4 regions of the Paraliobacillus zengyii genome follow, and region 4 is predicted to be linked to each of the others. Evidence: predicted binding sites of a transcription regulator. Region 4 holds the regulator's gene; each other region holds the start of a gene.
What was found. The regulator Rex, encoded in region 4, represses fermentation and respiration genes when NADH is low (regulators of the CRP and FNR family bind a similar motif). The targets are predictions, from matches to a motif close to TTGTGAAATATTTCACAA.
Positions count from the first base shown of each region.

Region 1 (8,403 bases), 360 kb from region 4:
TGATTTTCAACTCACGAGAGGATACCTCTTTCTAGCGATGGAAATATACAGAGACTCCTGTGCCCACGGAAAGCGACGTATATGTCAGAGCAGTATGTTACGTCGGACTTCCCCACTATATTTAATATTCAAAAAACACCTTTATCTATTATAGCAAATTTTTGTCTTACTTGATTCATTAGAAACATTTTAATGAAATGCTATTGACACAAGTTAAGCGCTATTGTATGATATCACTTGTGCCTTTGAAATAACGTAGCGGCGTAGCTCAGCTGGCGAGAGCGTACGGTTCATACCCGTGAGGTCGGGGGTTCGATCCCCTCCGCCGCTATCGAAAAACCTTCTTGATATATCAAGAAGGTTTTTTTCTGTTCATTTATAAATAAGTAACTACGTTAGAACGTAAGACAACAAGTACTACCGTTAAAATCGCCATTACTAACAAACTAATAGTATCTGATTTTTGCCAAGCTAGCCTTCGAAAACTTGATCTAGGCTTGTCTGATTGATACCCTCTCACCTCCATTACATCAGCCATATTTTCCGCTCTTCTTAAAGAACTAACAAATAACGGCATGATGATAGGAATGAGTTTTTTCATTTGATCTACTAGTGATCCTTCTCCAAAAGTAGTACCTCGTGCCCGTTGTGCATCCATCACTTTTTGTGTTTCATCTAATAAATTCGGAATAAAACGTAAAGAAATAGAAAGCATCAATGCAATTTCATCAACAGGAAGCTTAAAAAAACGTAACGGACGCAGTAAGGAATTAATACCATCTGTTAAGTCGATAGGTTTTGTTGTTAATGTTACAACGGTTGAGATAAAGATAATCATTACAAATCGGCAAAAAATATATAGTCCATTTAGTAAACCGAATGTTGAAATCGTTATGGGACCCCAATCTATATAAACCGTTCCACCGCCAGTGAATAATACTTGAAGGAACACCGTAAATAATATTAACCAGATAAGTGGACGCACACCACGTAAATAGGTTTTTATTTTCACTCCCGAAAGAAACATGACGATAAAGGTGAAAAGACCTAACAATACATAAGTTTGCCAGTTATTCGCAATAAATATAATACCTATAAAATAAATAGCAGTAATTAATTTTGCTCGTGGATCTAAAAGATGTATCCGTGAATCGCCAGGAAAGTAACGACCTAATATTAGCTTATTCATGCCAAGCCCACCTCAATTAATCCTTCTGTCAGTTCATCGATTGTCAAACATACATCTGGCATTTTAACACCTGTTTGTCGCTCTATTTTTAATTGCAGCTTTCTGGCCTCTGGCAATTCCACATGCCATTTTTCCAATCTTTCAGGATCTGAAAAAAAGGTTTTTACTGATTGGTGGGCGGCAATCGTTCCTTTCTCCATTACTACTACATCTTCAGCATATTTAGCAACATCATCCATATCATGCGTAACAATAATTGTTGTTAGTCCTCTTTCTACATGAATCTTTTTTATCATTGATAAAATGCCTCGTTTCCCCTCTGGATCTAAACCTGCTCCGGGTTCATCTAAGAGTAAGACATCTGGATTCGTCGCTAGAACACCAGCAATAGCCACTCGTCTTTGTTGTCCTCCTGACAAGGAAAAAGGTGACATTTTTAATATGGCTTCATCTAATCCCACTGCATAGATAGCTTGTTTCGTTCTTTCCTTTACTTCACCCACTGATACACCAAAATTCATCGGCCCAAACTGAATATCCTTTTCAACTGTTTCAGCAAATAATTGTGCTTCTGGAAACTGAAACACCATTCCTACATGTTTCCTTATTTTCTTTAGTGCTTGTTTTTCCTTATTTGCTGTTATTACTGTATTGCCAACGATGATACTTCCCGTACTTGGTAATAGTAATCCGTTAACTGTCTTCAATAAACTTGATTTACCGGCACCAGTGTGGCCAACTATTGCTGTAAATGACCTTGTTGGCAGTGTCAGCACTATGTCCTTTACTACGTTTGCATTTTTTAGCGGTCCTATTTGATAATCTGCTGTTACATTTTCAAATTTTATTTGCATAACCATGTCACCAGTTCATCTTCTGTCATATAAGTCTCCGGTATGTTTCGACCACGGGCTTGCAAGTTACGTCGAAGTTGTTCTGAAAAAGGAGCTTCTAGTTGTTTGTTTTTCATAAAAACCTCTCTTGGCGTACCTTCTTGTACAATTGTGCCATTATCCATCAACAGGATTCTGTCAGCAAGTGCTGCCTCATTTCGGTCATGGGTAATAGATATAATGGCTATTGACTCTCTCTCTTTTAACTTCTGTAAAGTAGCAAATAATCCACTTCGGCTTTTTGGATCTAGCATAACAAACGCTTCATCTAAAATGATTAATTTAGGTGTTAAGGCAAGAATACCTGCGATCGCAACTCTTTGCTTCTGACCGCCAGATAATTGCGAAGGATCCGTTAATGCATGATTACGCATTCCCACTAATTCTAGTGCGATATCTACTCTTTTCTTCATTTCATCATAGGGCATATTTATATTTTCCAAACCAAACGCGATATCATCTTGAACGCTTGTACCTATAAACTGATTTTCAGGATTTTGGAACACGATCCCTACTTGTTTACGAATATCCCATTTTGATAGTTCATTTAATTCAAGGCCATTAATATTGATTGTTCCTTTTTCCACTTCCATTAATCCAACTAGTAATCGGGCTAAAGTGGATTTTCCTGATCCATTATCTCCAACAATTGCAACCCATTCGCCCTTTTTCACAGAAAGGGAGACATCAGATAAAGTCTGTTTTTTCACTCGTAAATCATAACGAAATGCTAGATCTCGTACTTCTAAAATTGTAGATAGCTCCATCAAACTTTCTCCTTTCCCTTCTAACATATATTAAAGAATTCAACCTTCGCACTATAAAACAGTCGCTTAAATCTTGATATAACAAGAATGATCCAAAACAGAAGTTAACTTCACGCTACTTTGTAATCATCCGTGCGTTTGACTTGACGCACTGAGAGGAATTCTGTCATAAGAGGTATAAAGTTCTTACCCGCTCCTCAAATGAAATTGACTCCCTTTCCGTAGCAGAAATCAACATGGCAGTTACGACAGAGTCTATGGGTATGCAGTAATAAACATTTTTAAAAGTGTCAACCTTTATAATGAACACACGCCAAACTCATAACAGCCAATTTTTAGCGCTTTTTTTAAGTGAGAAAGTTGAGTTAAAGAATAAATATCGATATCATTAACATGGTTACAACCGAACCATTTACTAACACCAGGTTTTTTATCGCTACAGAAAATGTTTCTGATTTAATCTGTTTCCGATTAAATTTACGAACTAGCTGATAGACTGGATAACTAACTAATAGTGCAATAATAACAATAGGTGGTAATAGACCGAGAATTACTGCGACTAAGATTGCTAAAAATGAAAGAAAATATAAACCATTAAACAGCCAGACAGCATATTTTTTTCCAATGTAATAAGGCAGTGTAAAGCGATGATTGGCAATATCCTCTTTTAAGTCACAAATATTATTAGCTAGCATCAAATTAGCTATGGTAAACATACATGGGAAGGAAACTAACATAATCTCTAATAGTAATAGAATATCAGCTTCAAAGAGAACTGTCCTACCTTCCCATAATAAATGTAAAATACCTTGATCGAATGCATTGACATATACAGATAAGAATACAATACCGAATCCCATTGATACACCAGAGAATAACTCACCAAGTGGCATGCGAGACAAGGGAATCGGGCCAAATGTATAAAAAATGCCTATTGCAAAACAAACCATTCCAACTAATAACACGAATAAATCTGTCCGGAACACAAGCCAGATTCCTAAACCTGTAGCCAGGGTTAATAAACTTAAAATTGTAATAATGACTACAATCTCCCTGATTTTATATTGACCAATCACATTGTGGTTCTCTCGATAGCTTTCAGATGAGGCTTTTCTAAAATCCATATAATTATTAATCGCAGTTGTTGTTAGATCAAAGGAAAGCATCGCAACAAAAAAGATCGCTGTATTTAATGGTTGGAACGTATCATAACGATAATAAACAAATAAGCAACCAATTAAAAATGGAAAGACGCTCGCTATCTTAGTCTGAATTTCTACTAATTTTAGAAATGTTGAAATAGACATTTTATTCGCTCCCTTCATTTTTCAAAGAACTATCTCCGATTATAAAGGATTCATTCGTTAATTCGAATTCATCCTCCAAGCCAGAAGTAAGAAAGATCTTGTTATCTTTATCCACAAAGATTGCTTCCACACCATCCTGTTTTTCGATAAACGCCATTCCATCCTCTAACCCTTTCGAAAAAATTAATGTTGACAACGCATCCCCGTCTATTGACTTCTTACTAACAATTGTTACGCCTGCGATTTCATTATCAAATGGATAGCCTGCTTTTGGATCGAGTAAATGATGGTATCTTTCACCATCTACTTCTAAATACCTTTCATAGACTCCAGAGGTTACAATGGATTGATTACTTGCTTCTATCTTACCGACCGTTTCCCCACGTGTTGAGAACGGATCTTGAATTCCAACAGTCCACTCTTTACCAGAAGGATTGGTTCCTTCCACATAAATATTTCCACCTAAATCGATAATAGCTGTTGTCACATCATTTTCTTCAAGCACTTTGTTAACTTGATCAGCTATAAAGCCTTTAGCAATTGCACCCAAGTCTATGCGCATATCTTTCTCTTTTAAATAAACCGTATGCTTCTCTTCATCTAATATAACCTTTCGATAATCTATTAATGGAAGAACGGCATCAATCTCTTCTTGATCAGGTTTACGCGCATCATCATAGCCAATATGCCATAGTGACGTTAAAGGACCTATCGTAATATCAAATGAACCCTCGGCTTTTTGACTATAATCTTTGCCTGCTTTTATTAACTGAAATATTTCTTCCGATACTATAACAGGTTCTATACCCGCTTGAGCATTAACCTCGTCAATTTGTGATACCCCCGCATCCTCTTCTAAACCAATTTGACTAGCAAGGACTTCCATTCGTTCAAACACCTTTTTTAAAACCGTTTCTTTTTCTTCATTATAAATTTTAACCGTGACCACTGTGCCCATTAAAAACTCTGTTTGCTTATAAGGTGTTTCCATCACACCGTTATCTTCTGAACTACAGCTTGTTAAAAAAAATAAAACAATAAACATTATAATTGCTGTGTTTTTTATTTTCATCACTATCAAAACCTCTCTATAAAATAATAGACTTACATCTGTCTTATAATCTAATAATCTAATTGTGAACAAAATCACATTATTATTTTATAAGTATAGCATCGCTTATTTTTAGTGTCTATCTAACGATCCGTTCCTTTTCCACGTTTATATGGAGAAAAGCCTGTTGTATAGCTGTTTCTTTAAATATGAAAACTTAATGAACTTTTTAGTTTATTTTATTTTATTACTAACTTGTGAACTTTATAGAATTATTTATATATAATCTTTAAAAACTCTAGACACTTTCTAGAACTAGCTGTAAAATATAAATTAGTTGTTCAATGATTCACAATGGAAGTTTTCAGATTTCTAAATTTTATTAGAGGAGTGCAAATTTATTATGACAAACAAGAATATCATTGTTATTGGTGCTGGTTATGCTGGCGTTCATGCCGCACAAAAACTTGCAAAAAAGTACAAAAAAGATGATTCTGTTACGATCACTTTAATTGACCGTCATTCTTATCACACAATGATGACTGAATTACATGAAGTCGCTGCTCACCGCGTAGAGCCTGATGCAATTCAATTTGACTTACGTCGCTTATTTAACCGTACGAAAGTGAAATTAGTAACAGACAATGTAATCAATGTAGATCACGATGCAAAAAAAGTTACAACGGAACATGGAGAATATAATTTTGATTATTTAATTCTTGGTATGGGTGGAGAGCCAAATGATTTCGGAACTCCTGGTGTAAAAGAAAATGGTTTCACGTTATGGTCTTGGGAAGATGCTGTGAAACTCCGCGAGCATATTGAAAAAACCGTTGCACAGGCAGCTGTCATAAAAGATGATGGAACACGTTGTGCGATGCTGACATTTACTGTTTGTGGTTCTGGATTTACTGGAATTGAGATGGTTGGGGAATTGGTAGAATGGAAGGAACGTCTAGCAAAAAACAATAAAATTGATCCAGATGCTATTACATTATATGTAGTAGAAGCTGCCCCAACGATCTTAAATATGCTTGAGCGTAGAGATGCAGATAAAGCAGAAGCTTATTTAGTAAAAAAAGGCGTTAAAATTCTCAAAGATTCCCCTATAGTTGAGGTTAAGGAAAATGAAATCATCTTAAAATCTGGTGAAACTGTACCTACACATACATTAATTTGGACAGCTGGGGTCAAAGCGAATTCAGATACCAAAGATTATGGTATGTCCACAGCACGTGCAGGTCGGTTAAAAGTAAATCAATATATGGAATCAGAAGACTTTGAGAATGTCTATGTAATTGGTGACTTAGCTTATTATGAAGAAGAACCAGGTAAAGCAACACCACAAATTGTTGAAGCAGCTGAACAAACAGGTATGACAGCAGCTAAAAGTATTATTGCTGAAATTAGTGGTGGAGAAAAAGAAGCGTATGAAGGCAAATATCACGGAACGATGGTGTCAATTGGCGCTCGTTACGGTGTAGCTGATTTAATGGGTGTTCACTTAAGTGGTTGGTTAGCAAACTTTATGAAGCACATGGTTAACCTTTATTATTTCTTCGGAATCAGAAGTGGCTATTATATGTTTCATTATATCCGACACGAATTCTTTGAAACAAAAGATAAACGTAATATTTTCCACGATTTCTTAACAAGACATGGAAATGTACTATGGAGTTTACCATTACGTCTTTTCGTAGCAGGTTTTTGGCTAGTGGAAGCTGGTGCGAAAATATGGGGTAAAGAAACGTGGGAAACAGCAACAGCTAGTTTTTCAACTATTCCTCAGCTATTTAATGGCCTAGGAGAGGATTCATGGTTAGTCGGATCAACAGTCAGAATGCCGTTTGAATGGTTACAAACGACCACAAGTGGTGCAAGTGAAGCAGCAGAAACGGCTACAGAATGGTCAACACCTATTTTCAGCAAGATGCCTGGTATTTTTGAATGGTTTATGCAAATAGTCTTGCCTACGCCTGAAATGGCTGTTTTCATGCAGAAATTCATGGTGTTTGTTGAATTGGCAATTGGGTTAGCAATTCTTGCTGGTCTATTCACATGGTTAGCAAGTGCAGCAAGCGCTGGATTCCTCGTAATGTTTACTCTATCCGCTATGCTTGGATGGGATAAAATATGGGCCCTTCCAGCAGCAATTGCCTTATTAAATGGCTCTGGACGTACGTTCGGTTTAGACTACTGGGTAATACCTTACATTCAGCGCAAAGTAGGTAACTGGTGGTATGGGAAAGAACAAGCAATTTATCAAGATAAGAAGTAGGTTGAAGAGGAATAGTGAGAGGTTCTTTAAGCCTTTCACTATTCATCCCCTCATTTTTTAAAAACAATGAAGGGAAAATAAGAAGGATGCACAATGATGGTGCTAAAGTAATGAAACATTGGTATCATAGTATTATTAACGCATGTTTCTTTTTTACCTTTTGTTGTTTTTTAAGACAACAAATATGAAGTCTAGTTGAAACACGAGATTCTATGCAGCAAGAGATTGGAAGTGGCACGATGACCAAAAATCAACGTCTTGTTTATATATCGTTATTAGCTGCGCAAGCGGTGATTATTAGTTTATTAGAACGTGCAATCCCTTTTCCTTTTGCAATCGCTCCAGGAGCAAAACTTGGTTTAGCTAATATTATTACATGCATGGCCATATATACCTTATCCGTTAGAGATGCAGGTAAAGTTGTAGCCATACGTTTAGTCCTAGCCACCCTACTAGGAGGCACTATTTCTACTTTTATGTATAGTGCCGCTGGAGCTATTCTTAGTTTTATCGGGATGCTAGCAGTTAAGAAACTCGGCTCGAAACGGATAAGTTTAATCGGTGTCAGTACTACAGGAGCTGTGCTCCACAATGTCGGACAACTTACCGTAGCCAGTTGGATTGCTCAAACATGGACCGTTCTTTTATATTTACCTGTATTAGCTTTTATTGGAATTCTATCTGGTATTGCCATTGGAATTGCTGCTAACTACCTATTAACACATATTGAAAAGCTACATTATTATAGAGACTTACAAGAATTAAAGTAACATGATTTTTAATGAAAGGGGTTTTCATCATGCGTGTACATCCTATGTGGAATAACTACCCTGCTTTAAAAACGGACTTAGAAAAAGGGTTAGAACTAATCAATGCGCATATTCGTGTTCGTGATAAAACAATTGAGAAAACAATTAA
Region 1 is NZ_CP029797.1:99,332-107,734, reverse strand. It holds tRNA gene DM447_RS00510 (tRNA-Met) at 258-331, shown strand; gene DM447_RS00505 (energy-coupling factor transporter transmembrane component T family protein) at 377-1,189, opposite strand; gene DM447_RS00500 (energy-coupling factor transporter ATPase) at 1,186-2,043, opposite strand; gene DM447_RS00495 (energy-coupling factor transporter ATPase) at 2,034-2,849, opposite strand; gene menA (1,4-dihydroxy-2-naphthoate polyprenyltransferase) at 3,215-4,156, opposite strand; gene DM447_RS00485 (FAD:protein FMN transferase) at 4,158-5,201, opposite strand; gene DM447_RS00480 (FAD-dependent oxidoreductase) at 5,611-7,485, shown strand; gene DM447_RS00475 (Gx transporter family protein) at 7,725-8,255, shown strand; gene DM447_RS00470 (polyprenyl synthetase family protein) at 8,285-8,403, shown strand, end outside.
Region 1: the regulator Rex is predicted to act here: its motif matches at 5,291-5,308, upstream of DM447_RS00485 (FAD:protein FMN transferase).

Region 2 (8,403 bases), 1.1 Mb from region 4:
TATATATTAACGGTCAAAGCTTAACAGATCCTGGAACGAATATTATGAAAGTAAGAGAAAAGATTGGTATGGTATTTCAACACTTTCACTTATTCCCTCACTTATCTGTTTTGGATAACTTAACGTATGCTCCGATGAAAGTGAAACGCGAATCAAAAGCACAGGCACAAGAAAAAGCGAAAGAGCTTTTAGCTAAAGTCGGTTTAACGGATAAAGAGGAAGCATATCCAAGTAGTCTTTCAGGTGGTCAAAAGCAACGTGTAGCAATTGCTCGTGCTTTAGCAATGGAACCTGAGTTAATGTTATTTGATGAACCAACTTCAGCATTGGACCCCGAAATGGTTAAAGAAGTATTAGATGTAATGAAAGATTTAGCGCATTCTGGTATGACGATGGCTGTCGTAACACATGAGATGGGATTTGCTCGTGAAGTTGCTGACCGTGTAATCTTTTTAGATCATGGTAAATTAGTTGAAGAAGGCGAACCAAATCAGTTTTTCGATAAACCTAAAACAGAGCGTGCAGCATCTTTCTTAGAAAAAATATTATAGGTTGTTAAAAAGAGAGTTAACTTCGATGAGGTTAATTCTTTTTTTATGATGACAAATCATTTAAATTGACCGTAATTCCTTGTCATTATATAATGGTTATAATAGGTTTTTAAGCTTTATGTGTATAGTAGTATTATAAAAACATATATTGTTAATAAAATGAAAGGGTGTTTTTTATGAATCCTTTAATATCTGAGCACATGCCGTTTTTCATAAAAAGAGAAATGGAAAAGATCGCAGAACAAGTTCAACCTTTAATGAAAAGAAATTCGAGATATATACTGTTTGCATTTCCTCTCATGTTAGTAGGAGGGATTAATTTAATAATTATGGCTTTTCAAGGGAATTGGAGCGAAGATATGCTACCAATTGCGGTGACTTATGCTTTGATTGCCTCCATCGGAATGGCGTTATATAAAGAAGCAAAACATGTTAATAAAAAGATTCATCAGATTGGTAAGGAACACATGATTGAACGTATAAAGACTAGCCATGTTGTTGCTGATGATAAGAAAAAGGCATATATTAATATGGTGAAAGAACATTCTAAAATGAGTCTCCAAATTTTTTTCAACTTTTTGACAGAAGAGAATAAAGAAAAGCAAGATACATTTTCATAGCACACGAAAAACTAGCAAGCATTTTAAATGTTTGCTAGTTTTTTATTTAATTTAAATATAAAACTTTTATTACTGTTAAGATTCACAGTTGATAGAAAATGTGACATAACATGCCGCTTTGGAAATGTACTTCGCTTTCCGTGGGCACGGCTTCAGCTAACTTAGTAAAGCAAAAAACGCTTTACTAAGTGGATCTTCAGCCCGCGCTGTTCCCACAGGAGTCTACGTATATTTCCAAAGCTAGTTCAGATTCTACATGATGATTGTATATGGAATAATGACACTTTAGCTAAAGACATGCTTATCAATTGTTTATATTCTCCATTACAATTACAGTTTTTCTTCAAACTTGCTTCATTCCCTAGATAACCTAATTCTTCATAGTGAATATTGTTATTTATTTCTCCTAACTAGCGTATCAAGTGAAATTGGCGACACTCCTGCAGGAACAGCAAATGTTTTCGATGGGATGAGTAATCGAAATCCCACGGGCTGAAGATCCACTCGGAAACGTTCTTAGTTTCCGAGTTAGCTGAAGCCGTGCCTGCGGAAAGGGAGTCAATTTCACTTGAGTAGCGGGTCGGTCAGGGGATTTTGTTATGTCACAGTTGATGGCAATTTTGACGCAAGTAATGTTATGCCGGTGTCTATGGATACTTAATCACAAATAATACTTTTAAAAAGAGTTGAAAAATGTTCATATGTTTTCCTGTAGAACATTGGTATAATTAGTTGTGCATAACTTCACATAACTAATTAGAAGAAGGGTTTGGTTGACATGAGTTTTTATACGCCACAGGAAATTGCAACGTATACGGTATCGTCTGGAAAAAAAAAGGCGCATTTATCTATTTTACAATCTTCTGTTTTGGGATTTGAAGCAGGAGCCTTTATTGCACTTGGGTTCTTGTTATATATTCGTGTAACAGCGAGTATGCCTGTTGAATGGGGAGGGTTTTCAACTTTTATTGGAGCGTCATTATTCCCAATCGGTTTAATTCTAACACTTCTTGCTGGTGGTGAATTGTTAACTGGAAATATGATGGCAGTTCCTTTGTCACGAATGGAAAATAAAATTAGCACGTTGCAATTATTGAAAAATATAAGTATTATCACACTAAGTAATTTTATCGGCGCACTATTTGTTGCATATTTTTTTGGGCATATTGTTGGATTAACAGAGACTGGAGCATATTTAACAGCAACAATTAGTTTAGCAGAACATAAATTAGACGCAACATTTTTACAAGCATTTGTATCTGGAATTGGATGTAATTGGTTAGTCGCTTTAGCAGTTTGGTTAAGTTATGGTGCAAAAGATATGGGTGGTAAGATATTGGGTATTTGGTTCCCTACGATGGCTTTTGTTGCAATAGGCTTTCAACATGTGGTAGCTAATATGTTTCTAATTCCTGCTGCTATATTTGCAGGTCATTTTACATGGTTAGCATATTTAAGTAATTTTGTGCCAGTATTTTTAGGTAATGCTGTAGGTGGTACTTTATTTGTAGCTGTTGCTTATTGGACTGCATATCTAAAAGAAAGACCAAATATATCTGATAAAAGGGGAGATGATATTCCACTTTCAGTCGTTTCAAATAAAATAAATTAATGAAATAGACAATAGCGATTGAATGTCAGCATTATTTTATTTTTCGTTCAATCAATGCTTCTTTTAATAAAAAGATAAATTGATTATCCAGTTTTAACCTAATTGCAGTCTGATAGGCTTCAATAAGTTGTTTATCAGTTAATCGTTCCATCTCATCTCCCACTTTCTTTATGGTATTAATTAAAATTTGTTTGTTTAAGTAAATGGTTGGCTTATAATAAACTAAATAGTAGTTATTAATTTAGTGGAAATGTTATAATGTAATTTGTACTATACTTTATTTAAATCGGTATCGTTTAATATTTAACTGAACAAGTATGTCCTAAGAGGTGGAGAGATGACAACGTTATTTGAATCAATGGTATTTCCTGTAGATAATTTGTTAGGGATATTTTTATATGCTGTCTTGTTTGTTATTATTACTAGCTTAATAATTAGCCTGCTATTGCACTTCATTCCTAATTCACTAAGTAAAAGGTTAAAAAGTTTTATCTTAGGAACAGCTGTATTTATTTCACTGTTTTTTTGGTGGTCTATTATTGTTGTATGAAAAATTGAGATTAGTTTTCTAATTTAACAATGATTTCCTTCGTATTTTTCCCGATTTTTAGAAATATAAACATTCTACAATAGCTAATTTTACTTTTTCTTAATAGCAAGTTCAATTGAAAGCGCAAACATAGAAAGGAGAGAGGTTATTTATGAATTTAGAAGATATTCAAACGATTACGAATAGAATAAAAGAAAATGTGCAACAAGTTATTGTTGGGAAATCCGATGTTGTAGAACAACTCTTAGTAGCGTTACTTGCTTCACGTCATGTATTGTTAGAAGATGTGCCAGGCACAGGTAAAACATTGTTGGCAAAGTCTTTAGCAACTTCACTAGATTGTAAGTTCAACAGAATTCAATTCACTCCAGATCTTTTACCCACGGATGTAACAGGTTTGACTATTTACCGAACGAATAAAGGGGAATTTGAATTCCAACCTGGACCATTATTTACGAATTTACTATTAGCAGATGAAATTAATCGTGCAACACCGAGAACACAATCTAGCTTGTTAGAGAGCATGGAAGAAAAACAAGTAACGATAGATGGAAAGACGCATGTGTTGGATCGTCCGTTTATGGTAATAGCTACTCAAAATCCAATTGAAAGCCAAGGAACATTTCCATTACCAGAAGCACAATTAGACCGCTTTTTCTTAAAGATTAAAATGGGGTATCCAGACAAAGAGGAAGGAATGGAAATACTAAAGCGATTTAAGGATAATGATCCATTAGCATCACTTAAGGCAGTTGTGAGTAAAGAAAGTCTTATAGAAGCACAGAATCTTTTTACAAATGTATATGTAAGTGATGAAATATTGGAATACATAATGGCTATTGTGGAGGAAACAAGACACCACAGCGAAGTATTAATTGGAATCAGTCCACGTGGTTCGCAAGCTTTGTTAAGAGCAGTACAAGCATACACAGCAGTTAAAGGGAGAAGTTACGTTATACCTGATGATATTAAAATGATGGCAAAGTCTGTTCTGGGTCATCGGTTAGTCTTAAAACCAATGGCTAGAAGAAGCTTAAATGGAGCAGATGATATTATTGATAATGTACTAGAACGGGTCACAGTTCCTACAGAATCATTTAAAACAGAAGGTTCATAGCATATGAATATCGCCTGGGTCATTGTTGTGACGATTGGATTTATTTATCTACAAAGTAGTCTTTATCAAAGATGGGGATTAACTAAAATCACATATCATCGGAAATTTAATAAACTAGCTGTGTTTGAAGGTCAGGTAGTTGAACTTATCGATCAAATAGCGAATGAAAAAATATTGCCATTACCCTGGGTTCGTTTAGAATCTAAAATTAATAGACATTTAGCAATAAAACAGACAGAAGATCACGTCTCAGAAGATAAACAATTTCATCGTACACTGTTTAGTTTTCTTCCATATCAAAAAATAACGAGAAGGCATGAAGTGACCTGTTTAAAACGTGGTGTATATGCCCTACAAACAGTATCATTAGCAACAGGTGACCTTTTTGGCTTTCAAGAAAAGTTTAAGCAATTTAATACAGATGCAGTTTTAACTGTCTATCCAAAACTATTAGAAATAGAGGAGTTAAGCTTACCTGTCCATAGCTTTCTAGGTGAACAATCAGTCAAACGTTGGATTATGGATGATCCATTTATGAAGATCGGTACACGAACCTATCAAGAATCCGATCCAATCCATTCAGTCAATTGGAAAGCTTCTGCTCGAACGAATCAGCTACAAGTAAACATGCATGACTATACAGCTGATCATTACGTCATGATTTATTTAAATGTAGATCAATCAGATGATATTAAATTGCCAATTGAAAATGAACAATTGTTAGAGCAATCGATCACGTATGCCGCATCGATCGCACATTACACAATTAGTAAAGGTATCGAAACAGGTTTTGCAACAAATGCTGTTTTGGACAAAGATAGATTTGAGCAGATAAAGCCATTTGTTCATCTATATCCTGAGAGCGGAGACGGACAGTTATACTATTTATTAGATTCCATGGCCCACCTTACATACGAGCGAAGCAGAAACTTTCACTACTTGATTGAAGAAGCAGTTAGCAACGATACCAGAAAAATCGATTATGTATTAATAACCTCACGAATTTCAAATGAGACACAACAACAAATTGAACTACTAAGAAATAAAGGGCAAGCGGTTGAAATAATTTGGATGACCTCAGAAGATGATGATTAGCGTAAAGGAGGAGAAATATAATGCAGCATAAAGTAATATTTCGAATCTTTAGACAGACTATTGTTGAATATATAGCGTCATTTCCTATATTACTTGGTATAACAATTTGGTTAGTGCCTGTACCTCTGTCTATACCTTTTTTAGTTACGATACTATGCCTATATATGCTAGGTATCTGTGTGGGTAGCTTTTTTCAAAAAAAGTCGCTACTAACTGGTAGTCTATTTTCTATTGCACTTATTCACATGCTTCTGTATGATGGTTCGCTCATTCAAGACATTGGGCTCTTTCTATTCAGTGGTAGTATTCTCATTCGGGGGTTCCAGTACAGTAAAACAGATTGGAACGTGTTGCTTCCAGTCCATGTTTTGTGGTCATTTGGCGTGCCGTTATACTTTATCAGTTACTTTATTTATCGCTATACCAATCTGTTAGAAGTTTATGTACCTGTTATAACAGGTAGTGGTTTAATTTTTTTAGTGCTATTACTTTTTAAATCAAATGCAGATCATTTGGAACAGGCAATCTTAGTTAATCAAGATAAAAAATCCATTAGTAGTGTTATTCGAAAACAAAATTATGTCTATATTGTAATTATGCTTGTGATTATCACATTACTAACACAGTTTGGTATAGTCAAAACAGTAATATTTACGACAATTCGTACGATGTTTCTAGCGATTTCTGATTTTTTTAGTCTTTTTGAAAGCGATTCACCTGCAGAAGTACTAGTATCAGATGTTCCGAATGAAACGTCTTTTATTGGCGAAGAAATAAATGAACCTTCTCAATTCGCTCAAATTCTTGAAATAGTTGCTACTATTGCAGTTATTCTTGTGTTAATACTATTCATAATTTTTATCGGGTATAGAATATCAAATAGTTTTCAAAGATTCATTCACTGGATCACCGCTATTATTTACCGTATGATAGAAATAATAGGTAGTAAATCAATACTTGATACAAACATGTCAACGCATCAAGATGAAAAAGAAACGCTTTTTGATTGGAATAGATTTCGTAGTAAAATAAAAAAACAAACAAACCGTTTTGTGAAAAAGCGTCTGTTAAAGCAGAAAAAATGGGAAGCACTATCAGAAACCGAGAAGGTTCGTTATTTGTATCTTCAATTCGTTAAAAAAGCTCAAGAAGAAGGATACCAAGTAATGAATAATGAAACTGCGCATGAACTGCTGACTCGAATTGATAAAAATGAACTGTTGAAAAAATCAACACGATTGGAATTAGACCAGTTATACAATCGAGCACGTTATAGTCAAGAACGTCTTATAAAGTTAAATAAAGAGAATTATCAGCAACTCTTGAATAAATAATGGGGCATAATTATTCAAGAGGATGGTATTGGTTGACTATTGAGTTAATTATTCATATAATTATCTTGAATTCAAGATACGAACGAATGAAAGGGAGGACATCATAAAAATGAAACATATTTATAATGAAGGTAGCTCGGATCGGACATTATTATTGTTACATGGGACAGGTGGAACAGAACAGGATCTTTTACAAATTGCTGAAATGATTGATTCTTCTGCTAATGTACTTAGTGTAAGAGGAAATGTTTCAGAAAATGGTATGGCGCGTTTCTTTAGAAGATTAGAAGAAGGCGTTTTTGATGAAGAAGATTTAATTAAGCAAACAAAGGATTTAAATGACTTTTTAACAAAAGCATCAGGTGATTACCAATTTGATCGTGATAATATTGTAGCTATTGGTTATTCTAATGGGGCTAATATCGCTGGAAGCTTATTATTTCATCATGAACAAGCTCTAAAGGGCGCTATTTTACACCATCCAATGGTTCCTAGACGTGGTATCACATTACCTGATCTTACAGGAATGAATGTTTTTATTGGAGCAGGTCATAATGATCCCTTATGTACGGAAGCTGAATCGAAAGAATTATATGAAATCTTAGAAGGTAATGGTGCAGATGTTACATTGCATTGGGAAAATCAAGGGCATCAATTAACACTACCCGAAGTTGATGCAGCTAAACTTTGGTATAAGGAAAAATATTAAATATTTCAAACATAAATTGGTATATTATGATAGAATCAGCTTATAGATAAAGTTTGACTCAGGAGGTAGTTACACTGCGATGAATACCATTGAAGAGACAATAAATGAAGCTGGATTTGGACGAAAGAAAATCATTAAGAAATATACTGAAGTCTTCAAGAAAAATAAGTTAGATACTGATGAAGTATTGCTAGAAATGGCAACTACATTTGATAAGCCGACAGATTTATTATTTGTTACAGATAAACGTGTTTTTTATTTTAAAATGAACACAGAGGATTCATCAGTTGATAAACGCGTTAACTTTAAAGATGTTCTAAATTGTCAAATAGAGGATCAAGGTATTGAAAAACGTTTTGTAATTGGTTCTCGTTCACAAGAAGTGATAATTAGTAAGTTGATAGTAAATACGAGTATTGGGGTAGTAATAGAAATAGCTAAGGTACCAACCAAAATTGCCGAACAAGTAAAACAAACGATTGATTCAAAGATAGAATAGTAAACAAAAGCTGCTGGATATTAATCCTGTAGCTTTTATTTTTTCTTATGAAAAACGTTTCCGTAAAGTAATTGTTGATTTAAGAATATCGCAATAGGCAGTAAGATGCCTGAGATGTTAATTTTAGATGAACCCTTGATGGTCTTGATCCAGTTGTTCGCCAAAATAAAATTAAGAATATCATGATTCAAGATCTTGCTGATCGAAATATGACAATCATTATTTCTTCTCATAATTTGCTTGAGGAGAGGCTAAAAAAAAGTATTAGCTAGGTGTTGTAACAATACTAATACTATATCCGTTATTTCGTAATGTA
Region 2 is NZ_CP029797.1:1,510,109-1,518,511, forward strand. It holds gene DM447_RS07670 (amino acid ABC transporter ATP-binding protein) at 1-551, shown strand, start outside; gene DM447_RS07675 (DUF5392 family protein) at 728-1,171, shown strand; gene DM447_RS07680 (formate/nitrite transporter family protein) at 1,950-2,783, shown strand; gene sda (sporulation histidine kinase inhibitor Sda) at 2,815-2,934, opposite strand; gene DM447_RS07690 (hypothetical protein) at 3,121-3,333, shown strand; gene DM447_RS07695 (AAA family ATPase) at 3,485-4,450, shown strand; gene DM447_RS07700 (DUF58 domain-containing protein) at 4,454-5,545, shown strand; gene DM447_RS07705 (hypothetical protein) at 5,566-6,879, shown strand; gene DM447_RS07710 (alpha/beta hydrolase) at 6,989-7,588, shown strand; gene DM447_RS07715 (PH domain-containing protein) at 7,668-8,087, shown strand; partial or broken gene DM447_RS18515 (ABC transporter ATP-binding protein) at 8,187-8,332, shown strand.
Region 2: the regulator Rex is predicted to act here: its motif matches at 1,904-1,921, upstream of DM447_RS07680 (formate/nitrite transporter family protein).

Region 3 (8,403 bases), 1.5 Mb from region 4:
ATGTCAATACTCTTAAAGTAAACTTTCTTCCAGTGTCTTCATTTGATAAAAATAACCATTCTTTTTCATTAAATTCGTATAAGATCCCGATTCAATAATCTCACCATGATCCATGACTATAATTTGATCCATCTTTTCTAATCCTTTTAAACGGTGACTAACTAACAATAATGTATCTGTTTGTGCTTGTTCAAAAAGTTGTTTATATATTTTTTCTTCTGTTTTAGCATCAAGTGATGACGTTGGCTCATCTAAAATCCAAATATGACCGTTTTTCAAGATTGCTCTAGCAATTGCTAGACGTTGTTTTTCACCGCCAGAAAGATTCTCACCGTTTTCTAATACATGGTCATCGAGTGAAAAGTTTTCAAGTTGCACATTCATTAATGCTTCATGTAATACAATGTCATCTAAATCAGAATCTGCGAGTAATAAGTTTTCACGGATTGTTCCATAAAAGAAATGATTTTCTTGTAGCACGACTTTTGACTGTTCCCACAATGCATTTCCTGAAACAGTTGAAATATCGTGGTGATCCCAATAAATTTTACCTGCTTGTACTTGCTGTAGTTTCAAAACTAACTGTAGTAAGGTTGATTTTCCTGAACCACTTGCTCCAACAATCGCTGTTTTCGAACCTGCAGGAATCTCTAAACTAAGTGATGGAATGGTTGTGCGCCAATCCCCCCTATACGTGAAGGTAATATTTTTAAATCCAATCATTGGTGGTTTATTAGTGATTTGTTCAACGTTAGTTTCGACTTCGCTAACTTGAATATCTGGATCCTCCACTACCTCATACAAACGGCTGGATGCATCGCGGCTTTCTTGCATATAAATTGGGAAAACAGCCATTGGAGCAGCAGGTTCAAAAACGGTTAGTGAGATCATAACAAGCATAGCTAAAAATATCCCTTCTAACCTACCATCTACAACCAAATAAGCTCCGACTGCAAGTACGAACCAGCTTACGATAAAGGTTATAAAACCATTAAACGATTGACTATAGACTTTATTAATATTTTCACGTTTTTGTTTTTCAATATAACTTTCTGATTGCATAGTTATTTGTTCTTGTTTTTTTTCTAATTGTTGAAATATCTTTAAATCTCGAAAACCATACATCAATTCAGTAATTTCCGTTGAAAGATCTCCACGTTCTTGTCTGACTTTACCATTAATTCTTACTTGTCGTAACGAAAAAAAAGCTGGGATAACAAATACCGTTAGTAAGAAACCAACTAATAAAATAAGCGCGATTTCAATGGAATAAAAGCTACTAAATAAGATTGTTGTTACAAAAACGAGTAATAACACAATTGGTGGATAAAAAACACGTAAAAAGAAATTCTGTAAACTCTCCACATCTCCTACTACTCGACCAAGTATGTCTCCACTTCTATACTTATGAAAAATTTGTGGAACAAGAGGTTCTAACTTTTCAAAAAAAGTAACACGTAAATTACTTAAGATAGTAAAAGTTGCCCTGTGAGAATAAATACGTTCGCCATATTTTGAACTAGCTTTAATAAACCCAAGTAATTTAACTGTAGAAGTAAGCATAATTAATGCATAGAATGGAGGCATTAAAGCTGCTTTGGAAATAAGATAGCCACTAGCAGCAAATAGTCCAACGCTACTAATACCAGCAATAAAACCAAATAAAATAGCAAACAAAATATCCCTTTTCTCAATCAACATAAGTTTTATGACTTTAAAAAGAGCGCTCATGCTTCTTCTCCCCCCTGTTGAATCGTCACCATATCTTTATAAGCAGGTAAAGTAGCTAGCAATGTTTCGTGTGTTCCTATCGCTAGTAATTGTCCTTTTTCCATAAATAGAATTTGATCTGCTTTTTTAATCGTGTGTAATCGATGTGCTACCGTGATAACAGTTGCCGTTTTGGACAATTGTTCGATAGATTGTTGTAAGATTTTTTCTGTAGCTAGATCAAGTCCACGTGTTGGTTCATCGAGTAAGACAACTTTTGGCTTTTTTAAAAATGCACGTGCAATAGATACACGTTGTTTTTCCCCGCTAGATAATCCTCGACCAGCTTCTCCAATGGGTGTATCGTATTGTTTCTCCAATGATTCAATCAATGGCGCAATTCCTGCTAACTGCGCAGCTTTTCGTATATCCTGTTCATCAACTGGTAAGTTTGTTCCCATTTCGATATTCTCGCCGATTGTACCTGAAAAGATATATGGTTGCTGTGAAATATAAGAAAGCTTCCCAAGCCATGATGACTCCGAAAATTCAACAAGCGGTTGATTATCAAGTTTGATTGCACCATGTTCAGGAGTGATCATACCAGCCAACAAATGTAATAACGTAGATTTACCCGCACCACTTGCTCCTACAATTGCTATCTTCTGTTTCGGGTGAAAAGTCGCTGTGATAGCCTGCAAGTTAAAATTACTATCTGGATAACTAAAGTCTACCTGTTCCAACGTAATCATTGGAGGTCCGCCTTCTTTACTTAATTGCTTTTCTCCCCATTGTATCGCACCGTCTTCTTCATCGAATTCTTCTAATACTTTTTTAGCGGCGCCCAAACTACTTCTACCATTATGAAAAGTCGTACCAAGTTCTTTCAACGACGTAAAAAATTCAGGTACAAGCACAAGTATGACAAATGCAGTGAAAAACGAAATACTTTCATATATTATTAACTGGATAGCTAATTCCAAAGCAACAATACCAATACTTAGCATCGAAATGACTTCAAGCATAAAAGATTGAGTGAAAGCAACTTTTAAAATCTCCATTGTCGTATCTCGAAAGCCTAAACTACTCTTTTCAATTTTATCTTTCTGCTGTTTTGTTCGGTTAAATAGTTTTAATGTAACAAGACCTTGTAATGTATCTAAAAAAGTGCCAGAAAAAGAAGCTAATTTATCTAGCTTTTCTTCTGACTTTTTTTGTGTTTGTAAGCCAATTACAATCATAAAAATTGGAATAAACGGTGCTGTAACAAGCAATATAATTCCTGAATTAACATGTTGAGTGAAAATTACGATCATGGCAAGTAACGGTACAAAAGTACTCTGCATTACTTGAGGAATAAACTGACTATAAAAACTATCCATCTCATCGACACCGTCTAATAACATACTAACTTTCTTACCCGTTTGTCCTTTTTCAGCCAGTTGAACAGGACGGGCAGCATATTTAGATAATAGTTTTTTACGTACATTTCCTTTTACATCACTTGCTAGTGAAACACCAATTCGTTTACTTATATAATCCGTTAATGCGCGAATAAATAGAACGATTAACAATAACAGTAGCCATGGAATCATCGCATGAAACGTTTGGTTTTTTAAAAAGACCCCATCGACAATAGTTGTCATAGCAAAAGCCTGTACAATTATAGAGAGGCCTAGTGTTACGGTTAATCCAATTAAGAAGAAGATTCTTATTTTATGCATCCATACGGTTTGCTGTAAATTTTGCATGAACGACTCAGTCCTTTAATACAAATTTTGCGTACACAATTATTTTTCCCCTTTCGCATAATCTGCATTAAATAGAAATAAACGCATGAGCAAGAAAAGAGAAGGTACTAACAAGAGTAATCCCCCAATGAAGGCCACAATTAAAGCAATACCCATAGCTTCATTCGTTACACTATCCTCTATGTGAATGTACGGATCAAGCAAATATGGGTACTGCGCAACACCATAGCCAAAGAATGCAAAGAAAAATTGCAACATAATGGCGATAAACGCTGATCCATAATTTCTGCCAATATATAATAGACCCATTGCTATTAAGAAAAAGCCCATAGATAAACCGAATATCCACCATAGATCTAACATATTATCAAAATGACGTTCGTTATGCTGACCTAAAGCAATCATTGTCGTTAAAGCCATTATAATTGTTGGTGTAGCCCAAAAGAGAGCCCATTTTCGCACTATTTTAAGAGCTGCGTGATCATTTGCTCGGGAAGCATAGTACGTTAAAAAACTCGCACTAATGAATAATAGTGCCGTTATCGCTAATGCAACAATACTCCATGCTAAAGGACTTGTGAACAATTCCAAATATTTAAGCGAAACTACACCATTTTCTTCGGTTATGAATCCACCTTCTGAAATAGTTAGCGCAACTGATAAAGAGGCTGGAATTAACAACCCAGTTGCTCCATATAAAAACATGTAAATATTACTTTGTTTTGACCCATAATTTTCAAAAGCATAAAATGATCCTCGAATAGCTAACAGTACGATAGCAAAGCTTGCTGGAACGAGTAAAGCAGAACCATAATAATATGCCGTTGATGGGAAAAAGCCTACTATTCCAACAAAAAAGAAAACTAGAAACACATTCGTAACTTCCCAAACCGGTGATAAATATCTTGAAATTATTTGATTGATAATATGATCTTGTTTCGTCATTTTTGCGTAAAAGGCGTAAAACCCTGCACCGAAATCGATCGATGCAATGATCAGATACCCATACAAAAATAACCATAGAACAGTAATTCCAATTATTTCATAACTCATTTTTCTTCCCCCTCTTCCATAGTTTCAGGGTAGTGTTTTTCTAATTCTATCTCTGCCGGATTGTCTTTAAATAATTTTCTTAACGTGATAACAAATAATGTACCTAAAACAATATATAAAGCTAAAAACAAAAAGAACATATGCAAAATATATGGAGATGATGTTGCTGCTTCTTCAACTCGCATATAACCACGCAAAATCCATGGCTGTCTTCCTTCTTCTGCGTATATCCAACCGAATTCTACAGCTAACATTGCTAATGGTCCAGTTAATGCTATAAGCCAAAGCATAAATTTATTATTTTCATCCCATTTTTTAAATCGAGTTAGAACCAGATAGAGAAATGAAATACCGATTAAAAACATTCCAATTGAAACCATTGAATCAAACATATAATGTATCCACAATGGTGGACGTTCATCTTCGGGCGTTTCTTCTAAACCTGTAACTTCGCTCATGAAATTTCCATGTGCTAAAAAGCTTAACGCTCCAGGTATTCGAATTGCGCCAACAATTTCATTGTCTTCATTTAGCCAGCCAAATAAGAGCAGATCAGCGTTCTCTTCTGTTTCAAAAAGCCATTCTGCAGCAGCTAATTTTTCAGGCTGATTATTTGCCAGATATTTTGCCGATGCGTCTCCTGCAACTGCTGTTATTAAAGAGAATACAAACATTGAGATCACAGTTAGCTTTAACGCCTTTTTATGATACTCAGCAGCCCCTTTTCGTCGTAATAATGCAATTGCAGCAATCGTTGCTAGTATTGCGGCAACTGTAAGATATGATCCTCCTACTACATGCGCAATTCTAGTTGGTGCAGATGGATTTAACATTGCTTCAAGTGGATTGACAGCAGCGAACTCTCCATTCTCCATTGTGAAGCCATCAGGTGAATTCATAAACGAATTTACTGTCGTAATGAAAACTGCAGACATACCTGCTCCAATTACAATTGGTAATGAAATAAACCAATGTGTAAATTTCCCTTTAAATCGGTTCCACGTATATAAATAGATACCTAAGAAAATTGCTTCAAAGAAAAAAGCGAAAACTTCCATAAATAACGGTAATGCTATTACATTACCTGCAAGTTGCATAAAGTTTGGCCAAACTAATGAAAGTTGCAGACCAATTGCTGTTCCTGTAACAACACCAATTGCGACAGTTATAACAAAACCTCTTGCCCATCGCTTCGCTAATAACTCATAATGTTTGTCTTTCTTTTTAATTCCGATAAATTCTGCTAATGAAATAAATAATGGCACACCAACACCTAATGTCGCAAAGATGATATGAAATGTCAGGGTCATTGCTGTGATTAATCTACTTATGGTGACTGTATCAAATTCCATTGGTTATTCCTCCTTCGCGGCTATTACATTTAAGTGAAGTAATACACATACTATGTTTTCTATCTTAACATTTATCAAGTAAGAAATGTTATCCTTTTACATTATAAACTTTAAGGTTCAAAAAGTTGTGAATAGCTAATGAAGTTTCTGTGACGAATTCGTGACGATTACCTTTTATTAAAATATCATTGCTCTTAATTTACCTTTTAACGTATTAAATAAACCATTATTTTCGTGAAAGTTTGAATTGATCTATTTAAAGCATCAAAATATCACGAATGTCATCTTCCGTAATTGCCGCGCTAATTTGTTCTTCTGAATCAATGATTTCACCGATTAGATTTCTTTTTTTATCTTGTAATGCGTGCATCTTTTCTTCAATTGTTCCTTTAGAAACAAGTTTTATCACTTGTACATCTCGAGTTTGTCCAAATCGGTAAGCACGGTCCGCAGCTTGTTCTTCGACAGCAGGATTCCACCAGCTATCATAGAAAATCACAGTATCAGCTCCTGTTAAATTAAGTCCTTGTCCACCTGCTTTCATTGATATAAGGAAGATATCTCGTACACCATCATTAAAATGGTTACATGTTTTAAGACGATCTTCAGCAGGTGTTTGTCCATCAAGATAGAAATAAGCATGTTCTCTGTTGGTTAATTCTCTACCAATTAGATCGAGCATCTTCGTAAATTGCGAGAAGATTAACACCCTTCTACCTGATTGTTTAATCTCTTCAACTATAGCCAACAATTGCTCGAATTTTGCTGATGTTCCTGTGTAACCATCAATAAAAAGACTTGGATGACAGCAGATCTGTCGTAATCTTGTTAATCCTGCCAAAATTCGAATTTTGTTTTTTCGAAATGTCTCTTTATCCAAATGTTTTACTGTGTCATGTCTTAGTTTAGCCAAATATGCTGTATATAGTTTCTTTTGTTCCGAAAATAACTCAATTGTTTCGAGTGTTTCTGTTTTTTTAGGAAGTTCTTTTAATACTGTAGTCTTCAACCTACGAAGTAGAAAAGGACGCGATCTCCTTGCTATTGTCTTTCTAGAAAGTGTGCTGTATTCCTTAAGTCCTAAAAATAGATCTGGAAAGATAACGTGGAAAATAGCCCATAATTCTTCTATTGTATTTTCTACTGGTGTTCCTGTTAGAGCAAATTTATGATCAGCATCAATCCGTTTAACGGATCTGGCTGTTTGAGTGACAGGATTCTTAAAAGCCTGTGCTTCATCAAAAAAGACAGTATGATAAACATTCTTTTCAAAAATTCGGATGTCCTGACGCACAATTGGATAGGAAGTAATAATGACATCCATCTTCAGTAGATTTGTTTGTTGTTTCATCCTTTTATTTTTATTTCCGCCAATAACAATCGCTTTTATTTCTGGTGCGAATTTAGTAAGCTCAGTTAACCAATTAAAGGTAATAGATGATGGGCATACAATCAATATTGGCCGCTTCTGTTCCCGAATGGCTGGCAACTCAGATAAAATATAAGTAATACTCTGAATCGTTTTACCAAGTCCCATGTCATCGGCTAATATTCCACCGAAGCCATAGCTAGCTAGTGTTCTTAACCATTGGTAACCATCTACTTGATAATCCCTTAAAATAGATATTAATTTTTCAGGTACAGCAAAAGCAATATTTTTAGGATCTTCAATTGTTTTTAAAAAGTGGCGAAATGAGTCTTCCACTAAAAAGGTATTGCTCGATTCGACCGAATCGAGTATCTCCATATACTTAACTATTGGAATGGTTAAACCATCTACTAAATTACCGGTTTCTTCTCTAGGTAGACCTTGAAGAAAACGATTTATCTCGTCAAATTCTTTTGTATTTAATGTGAGTAAAGCACCATTTTGCAAACGATAATATTTACGCTTTTCTTCCAATGCTTCTAAAAGTTCTCGAATTTCATCATCTGGTATTCCATCCATTTCAAAAGTGAATTCTAGCCAGTTTGTTTTTTCTCTTTTAAACTTCACTCTTATTTTGGGAAACGAGTTACTTTTTACAATCCGGTTTCTAATTGCAGTTGTTGTATAAACTTGTGTCAACCGTTGTAAATCTGGAAGCTTATAATATAAAAAGTCATATTCTAACTCCTCATTATAAAGAACATATCCACTCTCAGTCGTAGCAAACAGACTATCTTCCATAACTTGCAAAATTTCGGCTTCTTTAGCTTCATCTCTTATAAACAGGGTATTTAACGTTGGTTCCCTATTTTCTAATGGATTAATCACAGTATTTTCATAATGAAATTCTAGTCCTGCCAGCAAACGGTTCTTAACACGATCCAGATAGAGTTTAGCAATCAACGGGATTTGTACAACATTTTTTTGTAGTTCTTTTGAAATCGTAACCTTTCCTAATCCATTCAGTCCTGGTACAACTTTTTCTAAAAAAAAGTTTACTTGCTGATTAGGGATTGGTATTTTATTCGCATTTGAATTATCTAATATTCTTTTTAATTCCGTTAATTGCTTCGTGTGTTGCTGATTTAATTGTTCGAATTTACCATCG
Region 3 is NZ_CP029797.1:1,935,702-1,944,104, reverse strand. It holds gene cydC (thiol reductant ABC exporter subunit CydC) at 13-1,731, opposite strand; gene cydD (thiol reductant ABC exporter subunit CydD) at 1,728-3,461, opposite strand; gene DM447_RS09770 (cytochrome d ubiquinol oxidase subunit II) at 3,501-4,514, opposite strand; gene DM447_RS09765 (cytochrome ubiquinol oxidase subunit I) at 4,511-5,866, opposite strand; gene DM447_RS09760 (DEAD/DEAH box helicase) at 6,123-8,403, opposite strand, start outside.
Region 3: the regulator Rex is predicted to act here: its motif matches at 5,898-5,915, upstream of DM447_RS09765 (cytochrome ubiquinol oxidase subunit I).

Region 4 (8,403 bases):
GCATTAAATGATATAAGTGATGGAATTGCTAGTGAAGCAAATGAGCTTGCTGTCGCGTCAAATCTTACCATTCATCTTGATTTGTTAAAACTACCAAAGCATGAGAATTTAACGCAATTTACAAGTGAACAACAACGAAACTTTCAATTGTTTGGCGGAGAGGATTTTGAGTTGATAGGATCAGTTCCCCAAAAAGATTGGAATAGAGTCCAAGAGGCAGCTAAGAAAACAAATACGAAAATTACAAAGATTGGCTTTGTATCAGATGAAGAGTCTACTAATAAGCTGGCTTTTATCCATGAAGGTGGAGCGAAGAAGTTATTAAATAAAGACGGCTATACACATAGGAGATAGAGTTTATGACGAAAAAATTTGAGATTATAACACATACATCTGAGGAAACAACGCGTTTTGCTGAAAAGTTAGCAATCTTGTTAAGACCAGGTGATGTAGTCACATTAAAAGGTGATTTAGGTGCTGGTAAAACGACTTTTACTAAGGGAATAGGTGCTGGATTAGGTGTTAGGCGAACAATAAATAGCCCCACCTATACAATTGTAAAAGAGTATGTCGGTGAATTAACACTTTATCATATGGATGTTTATCGTCTAGAAGATAGTGAAGAAGACATTGGATTTGACGAATACTTTAATGGAAATGGTATATCGATAGTAGAATGGCCACAATTCATTCAACCGTTTTTACCTGAAGCGCGGTTAGATATATCTTTAGAAGTGATAGACGATCTAAAACGAAAGATTACATTTTATCCAAAAAGCGCTGATTTTCAAAGGTTATGTGAGGAGTTATTACGATGAATATACTAGCAATAGATACATCAAGTGAGACGATGGGAATTGCCATATACGAACAAGATAAATTGAAAGTTGAATATATTTCTAACAGTAAGAATCAGCATTCTGTTCGATTAATGCCTGCTATTCAGCAACTTATGAGTGATGCAATGTTAGCGCCCAGAGACTTATCAAGAATTGTTGTTGCGAAAGGTCCGGGGTCGTATACTGGTGTAAGAATAGGATTATCAACTGCTAAAACGATGGCATGGTCTTTAAATATTCCTGTAATAGGAATTTCTAGTTTAGAGACACTAGCACTACAGGCAGCAAGTTTTCAACAACTTATTTGTCCGTTTTTTGATGCGAGACGTGGATTAGTCTATACTGGATTGTACCAACCTAATGATATTGGTGTATTGGAATCAGTAGAAGAGGAACAAAATATTTTATTTGAAGATTGGTTAAAGCAATTAAAACAAAAAAATGAAAAGATCATTTTTTTAAGTCCAGACATAGAGATGTATAGGGAATTAATAATGGAGACACTTGGCGAGTTGGCCATTATTCCATTAGAATCATTTCATATTGCAAGACCATCACTATTAGCAATAGCAGGAAGAGATCGTCAACCTACTAATGTACATGAGTTAATTCCAAATTATTTACGGTTAGTAGAGGCTGAAGCGAAATGGTTAGAAGCACAAAGGAAAGAACATAATGGATGATATCCTTTTTAGAGAAATGACATATAAAGATATAGAAGAAGTAGCAATGATTGAAAAAAAATCATTTACCTTACCGTGGACAATAGATATATATGAAAAAGAGTTGACGGAAAATTCATACGCACATTATTATGTTGTAGAAAAAAACGATAAGATCATTGGTTTTTGTGGTGTATGGATCGTAATTGATGAGGCACAAATAACAAATATAGCTATCTTGCCAGATTATCGTGGTCAAAATTATGGTGTAGGTTTATTCCAATATATTATTAATCAAGTTATTGCAAGTGGGGTAAGAAGACTTTCTTTGGAAGTACGTGTATCAAATATAATTGCACAGAGGTTATATCGGAAGTTTGGTTTAAAACCGGCCGGTATAAGGAAAAATTATTATACTGATAATAATGAAGATGCAATAGTGATGTGGGTGGACTTATAATGCATACAAAAAAAGATGAATACATATTAGCAATAGAAACGAGTTGCGATGAAACTGCTGCTGCGGTTATTAAAAATGGAACAGAAGTAGTAGCTAACGTAGTAGCATCACAAATTGAAAGTCATAAGCGTTTTGGTGGTGTTGTCCCTGAAATTGCATCACGACATCATGTTGAACAAATTACAATTGTATTAGAGGAAACATTTGAACAAGCTAAAATGACTGTAGATGATGTTGATGCAATTGCTGTTACAGAAGGCCCAGGTCTAGTTGGTGCTTTGTTAGTTGGGGTAAATGCAGCAAAAGCCTTAGCATTTGCTCATAATAAACCACTAATTGGTGTACATCATATTGCGGGTCATATTTATGCAAATCGGTTATTGGAAGAATTCACTTTTCCACTCCTTGCATTAGTTGTTTCTGGTGGACATACAGAGTTAATTTTAATGCGAGAACATGGAAAATTTGAAGTCATTGGTGAAACGCGAGATGATGCAGCTGGTGAAGCTTATGATAAAGTTGCCAGAACATTGGATTTACCCTATCCTGGTGGACCACAAATTGATAAACTAGCACAAATAGGTAAAGAAGTGATCGATTTTCCACGTGCTTGGCTTGAAGAAGGCTCTTATGACTTTAGTTTTAGTGGCTTGAAATCCTCCGTAATCAATACGATTCATAATGCGACGCAACGTGGAGAAGTTTTAAAGAAAGAAGATATAGCAGCAAGTTTCCAAGCTAGTGTGGTAGAGGTTTTAACAGAAAAGGCTTATCAAGCAGCAAAGAAATACCAGGTAAAGCAAGTTATTGTAGCAGGTGGTGTAGCTGCGAATCAAACCTTACGAAAGTCCTTAACAGATAAGTTTGAACAGGAACCAGTAGCGTTACTCATACCACCGTTATGGTTGTGTACCGATAATGCTGCAATGATAGGCGCTGCAGGATCGATTGCTTACACCTTAGGTCATCGTTCAGATTGGTTTTTAAATGCTAACCCTGGGTTAGATATTGAGCTCTATGGTCGACGCTAAGAAGCGAAAGGATAAATAATTCCTTTCGCTTCTTTTTTAAATGAAAAACTATGTTATCCACAGAAAGTTATTCGAAATGTGGATACATTTTTACAAACCCACTAATAACATATACTATAGTTGTGCACAATTTCTGTGGGTAAGTAGTTAAAAAACTGTTGATAAAGTGGATAACTTGTAAATACATTATATTATAAGTACTTTTTATGTATATAACCCTGTGGACAATAAAAAAGGCTAACTCTTTTGTTAGCCTTTCACTTCTTCCTGAAGCAATTCCCATTCCTCCATTAAATCTTCCATTTGTTTATTATTCTGGTCATTTTTTTCTGTTAATTCTAAAGCTTTTTCATGATCTTGAAAAATTTCTGGCTGGCATAATAAATCTTCATTTTCAGCTATTTCCTGTTCGAGTACTTCTATTTTATTTTCTATTTCTGTAATTCGTCTCTCTTTCTTACGTTGTGTTTGCTTCTTTTCTTTATCAGTATGAAAGTTAGTCTTCACGTCTTTGGTTTTTGTGACTTGATTAGAAGTCTGCTCTTCTAATTTTTTTAATTCAAACGCTTCTTGTTTCTTTTCTAAGTAATAATCATAATCACCTAAGAAAATAGTAGCCCCGTCTGGTTGCATTTCGATAACTTGAGAAGCAATTTCATTAATGAAATAACGATCATGTGAAACGAAAATCAGTGTTCCTGGAAACTCTAGTAATGCAGCCTCTAATATCTCTTTACTGTCTAAATCTAAATGATTTGTTGGCTCATCGAGTACTAATAGATTTGCCTTTTGCATCATGAGTTTAGCAAGAGCTAGTCTAGCCTTTTCACCACCACTTAGGGAGTTAACACTTTTTAAAACATCGTCACCAGAGAATAAAAAGTTACCAAGCACTGTCCGTATATCTTTTTCATTTACTGTTGGATAATCGTCCCAAAGTTCCATTAAAACAGATTTAATGGAACTGAGATTTGCTTGTTCCTGATCATAATAACCGATTTGTACATTGCTGCCAATATCGATAGACCCACTAGAAGGCTCTAGTTCATCTATAATCGTTTTTAATAAAGTGGTCTTCCCTACACCATTAGGTCCAACTAAAGCGATGCGGTCACCTCTATTTGTTTGGAATGTAAGGTCAGAAAAGATAGTCTCTTCATCCTTGTTATAACGAAAAGCAAGGTTATTAATTTTTAAAACATCATTACCACTTCTACGATTTATATTGAAGGAGAAGGTGGCTGAAGATTCATCACCACTGGGTTGATCTAATCTATCCATCTTTTCTAGTTGTTTTCGTCTACTTTGTGCTCTTTTAGTTGTAGATGCGCGAACAAGATTCTTTTGAACAAAATCTTCAAGTTTTTTTATCTCGGTTTGCTGTTTCTCGAATTGCTTCATTTCTAACTCATAATCTACAGCCTTTTGTTCTAAATACTTAGTATAATTACCATGATACTTTTTCGACTGATTACGGGAAATCTCATATACCGTTTTCGTTGTCTTATCTAAGAAATAACGATCGTGTGAAACAATTACAACCGCACCATCATAATTATTTAAATAACCTTCAAGCCATGTTAATGTTTCAATATCTAAATGGTTTGTTGGTTCATCTAATATTAAAATAGAGGGCTTTGATAGAAGTAGTTTTCCTAACGCTAAACGTGTTTTCTGACCACCACTAAGTGTATTAATTGGCGTTTCTAGGTCGTAGTCTTGAAAATGCAAGCCATTTAATACAGACTTTATATCGGCTTCGTAGTGATAACCGCCCTCCATTTTAAAGGCTTGTTGCTGTATATCATATTGTGCAAGTAGTTGTTGATATCTTTTTTCATCTTGAATAATTGCAGGATCGCCCATTTGTAATTCCATTTTACGAAGTGCAGTTTCCTTTTTTATTAAATCCTCGAAAACATGAAGCATTTCAGCCCAAATGGTTTCATTGGTCTCTAGCCCAGTGTTTTGTGCTAAATAACCTAAGGAGACATCTTTTGGTTTATGGATTTCACCTTCATCGTAAGAGAGGAGACCAGCCATTACTTTTAGTAAGGTTGATTTACCTGCCCCATTTCTACCAACAATAGCAATCCGATCGTTGGTTTGTATTTCTAATTTTATATTTGATAGAATTAATTCAGCACCATATCTCTTCACTAAATTGTTTACTTGCATTAAAATCATCTTTTTGTTCACCTCATCTTTTCTAGTGTATCGCACTTTTTATCACACTAGCAAGCAAATGGACGTGTATTAATTGGTGAATTGCTTTATACTAGAAGAAGTAAGTGAATTAGTTCACGACAAATACGTTGGATTTTAAAAACGTATGGCTTTAGGTCAAGGTTTATTAGGGGTTTGTACAAATTGTTATAAAGGGGATTGAAATATGCAAAGTAAAATACCACAAGCAACAGCTAAAAGATTACCATTATATTATCGCTTTTTAAATAATTTACATATACAAGGAAAATCGCGTGTCTCTTCAAAAGAACTGAGTGAAGCAGTAAAAGTTGACTCTGCAACGATTAGACGAGATTTCTCGTATTTTGGAGCATTAGGTAAAAAAGGTTATGGCTATAATGTCGAATATTTATTAGGCTTCTTTAGAAAAACATTAGATCAAGATGAGACGAGCAATGTAGCATTAATTGGTGTAGGTAATTTAGGAACTGCCTTTTTGCATTATAATTTCACGAAAAATAACAACACAAAAATAGAAATGGCATTTGATGCAGATGATGGTAAAGTAGGCCAAGAAATTGGAGGTGTACCGATTCATCATATAGATGATTTGGAAAAGAAACTTGGTAACGTTGAGGCGGTTATTTTAACTGTACCAGGTGCAGAGGCACAACAAATAACGGATCGATTAACTGATTCCGGAATTACAGGTATTTTAAATTTTACACCTGCACGTATAAATGTTTCAGAAGATGTCCGAGTCCATCACATTGATTTAGCAGTTGAGTTACAGTCATTGTTATACTTCATGAAGCATTATCCAAATGATGCAGTAGAGGAATAGAAATAAAGCAGTGACCTAATTAGGTCACTGCTTTATTATTTTGAATTCTTCGCTTTCTTTATATGAATGTGTATTCTAATTAGGCGAATTGCTACTGCAAAATCTAAAGTAGCAAATATAGCAAATAATAGAATTAATAAACTCCAACCGGTCTCTTGGATTGATGTTATCCCTATATATGTGAATGCAATCCCAATACCAATGTAAAAGGTTGCTGCAACCAATGGCGAGGTTCGCATATGTTAGCCTCCAATCACTATCATTTGTAATTTTTCATATTGCTCGAGCATTTTCTCAAGCTCTTCTGGTGAAATACTTAATTGTGCAATGACGACCATTGTATTCATCGATGCATGTGCAATGATTGGTACAATAATCCGTTTTGATTGAACATAAATAAACGCAAACACAAATCCAATTGTTAGATAGGTTAAAATGTGTGGGAAATCATTATGCACCACTGCAAAAATTAAACCAGAAGCTAAGGCGCCAATAAAGAAGTTCGTTCTTTTATATATGCTTCCGAAAATGATTTTTCGAAAAACAATTTCTTCTAAAATTGGACCAATTACAGCAACTACAATGATAAAGATTGGTGCTGCTCTTGCAATTTCGATTATATTTTGGGTATTCTCTGAATCTGGACTAACTCCAAGAAATGTTGTTTGAAGATAGTTGATAACCCCTTGGCCAATGAATGCTAAGATTAAGCCTATAAGAGACCAAATGATTACCATACCATTACTGGCTGCTTCTGGGTCTTTTCTCAAATTTTTCTCAGGTTTTAACAACAGTAATATAATGAGTAATGCTGCCAAAAAGCTGAATACGGTCCACGCGATACCTATTGTTCCAAAATAGTCTTCGTTCACATCAGCAATTTCTAGGACCAATAGAAGTGGATAAGAAGAAAGTTGCATCAATATATATGTTCCTAAGATGTATATGTAGTTTCTAGTCAAAGCTAAACGTCTCCTTTAATAATATATAATTGTCCAATATACGTATTTTAACATAACTTTAGAATAGAATTGTACTAGTTCGATTTTTCTAATTGAATGATGAAATCCAATGTAATTTACTATGTTTAAAAAAAACATAAAAAAAACAAGTGCAATACTTGCAAAATGGTAAACAATTCATTATTATAATAATTGTGTTAGCACTCTTCATTGGTGAGTGCTAAGAATAAATAAAACCATTTTGAAATATATGAAGGAGGGTTTTTATAATGTTAAAGCCATTAGGAGACCGTGTCATTATTGAACTCGTAGAAGAAGTACAGAAAACAGCAAGTGGAATTGTTTTACCAGATTCTGCACAAGAAAAGCCGCAAGAAGGAAAAGTTGTTGCAGTCGGGTCTGGTCGTGTAGCAGATAATGGAGAAAGATTTCCTTTGGAAGTCGCAGAAGGAAATACAATTATTTTCTCTAAATTTGCAGGCACAGAAGTGAAGTATGAAGGTAATGAATACTTAATTCTTCGTGAAAGTGACATTCTAGCTATTATTGGCTAAGCGAAGACAATTAATTTTAAAGATACTTAAGAATCAAGGAGGGCTTTTAAGATGGCTAAAGAATTGAAATTTAGTGAAGATGCTCGTCGCGCAATGCTACGAGGTGTAGATACATTAGCAAATGCAGTGAAAGTAACATTAGGACCAAAAGGACGTAATGTCGTATTAGGTAAAAAATATGGTTCACCGCTTATTACTAATGATGGTGTAACAATTGCTAAAGAAATTGAATTAGAAGATGCGTTTGAAAATATGGGTGCACAGCTTGTAGCTGAAGTTGCATCTCAAACAAACGATGTTGCTGGTGATGGTACGACAACTGCAACAGTACTTGCACAAGCAATGATTCAAGAAGGTTTGAAAAACGTTGCTTCTGGTGCAAATCCAGTAGGCGTACGTCGTGGTATTGAAAAAGCAGTGAAAGTTGCAACTGAAGAATTACGCAGTATTTCTAAACCGATTGAAGGAAGAGATTCAATTGCACAAGTTGCAGCAATCTCCTCTGGTGACGATGAAGTAGGACAATTAATCGCAGAAGCTATGGAACGCGTTGGTAACGACGGTGTTATCACAATTGAAGAATCAAAAGGTTTCAATACAGAATTAGAAGTAGTAGAAGGTATGCAATTTGATCGTGGTTATGCTTCTCCATATATGGTTACTGACCAAGATAAAATGGAAGCAGAACTTGAAGATCCGTACATTCTAATTACAGATAAAAAAATCAATAATATCCAAGAAGTACTTCCTGTTCTAGAACAAGTTGTACAACAAGGTAAACCACTTCTATTAATAGCTGAAGATGTAGAAGGCGAAGCACTTGCAACACTTGTTGTAAACAAACTTCGTGGTACATTTAATGCC
Region 4 is NZ_CP029797.1:458,897-467,299, forward strand. It holds gene thiL (thiamine-phosphate kinase) at 1-354, shown strand, start outside; gene tsaE (tRNA (adenosine(37)-N6)-threonylcarbamoyltransferase complex ATPase subunit type 1 TsaE) at 360-818, shown strand; gene tsaB (tRNA (adenosine(37)-N6)-threonylcarbamoyltransferase complex dimerization subunit type 1 TsaB) at 815-1,522, shown strand; gene rimI (ribosomal protein S18-alanine N-acetyltransferase) at 1,539-1,961, shown strand; gene tsaD (tRNA (adenosine(37)-N6)-threonylcarbamoyltransferase complex transferase subunit TsaD) at 1,961-2,992, shown strand; gene DM447_RS02490 (ABC-F family ATP-binding cassette domain-containing protein) at 3,242-5,179, opposite strand; gene DM447_RS02495 (redox-sensing transcriptional repressor Rex) at 5,385-6,023, shown strand; gene DM447_RS02500 (DUF4305 domain-containing protein) at 6,059-6,262, opposite strand; gene DM447_RS02505 (CPBP family intramembrane glutamic endopeptidase) at 6,266-6,985, opposite strand; gene groES (co-chaperone GroES) at 7,255-7,539, shown strand; gene groL (chaperonin GroEL) at 7,591-8,403, shown strand, end outside.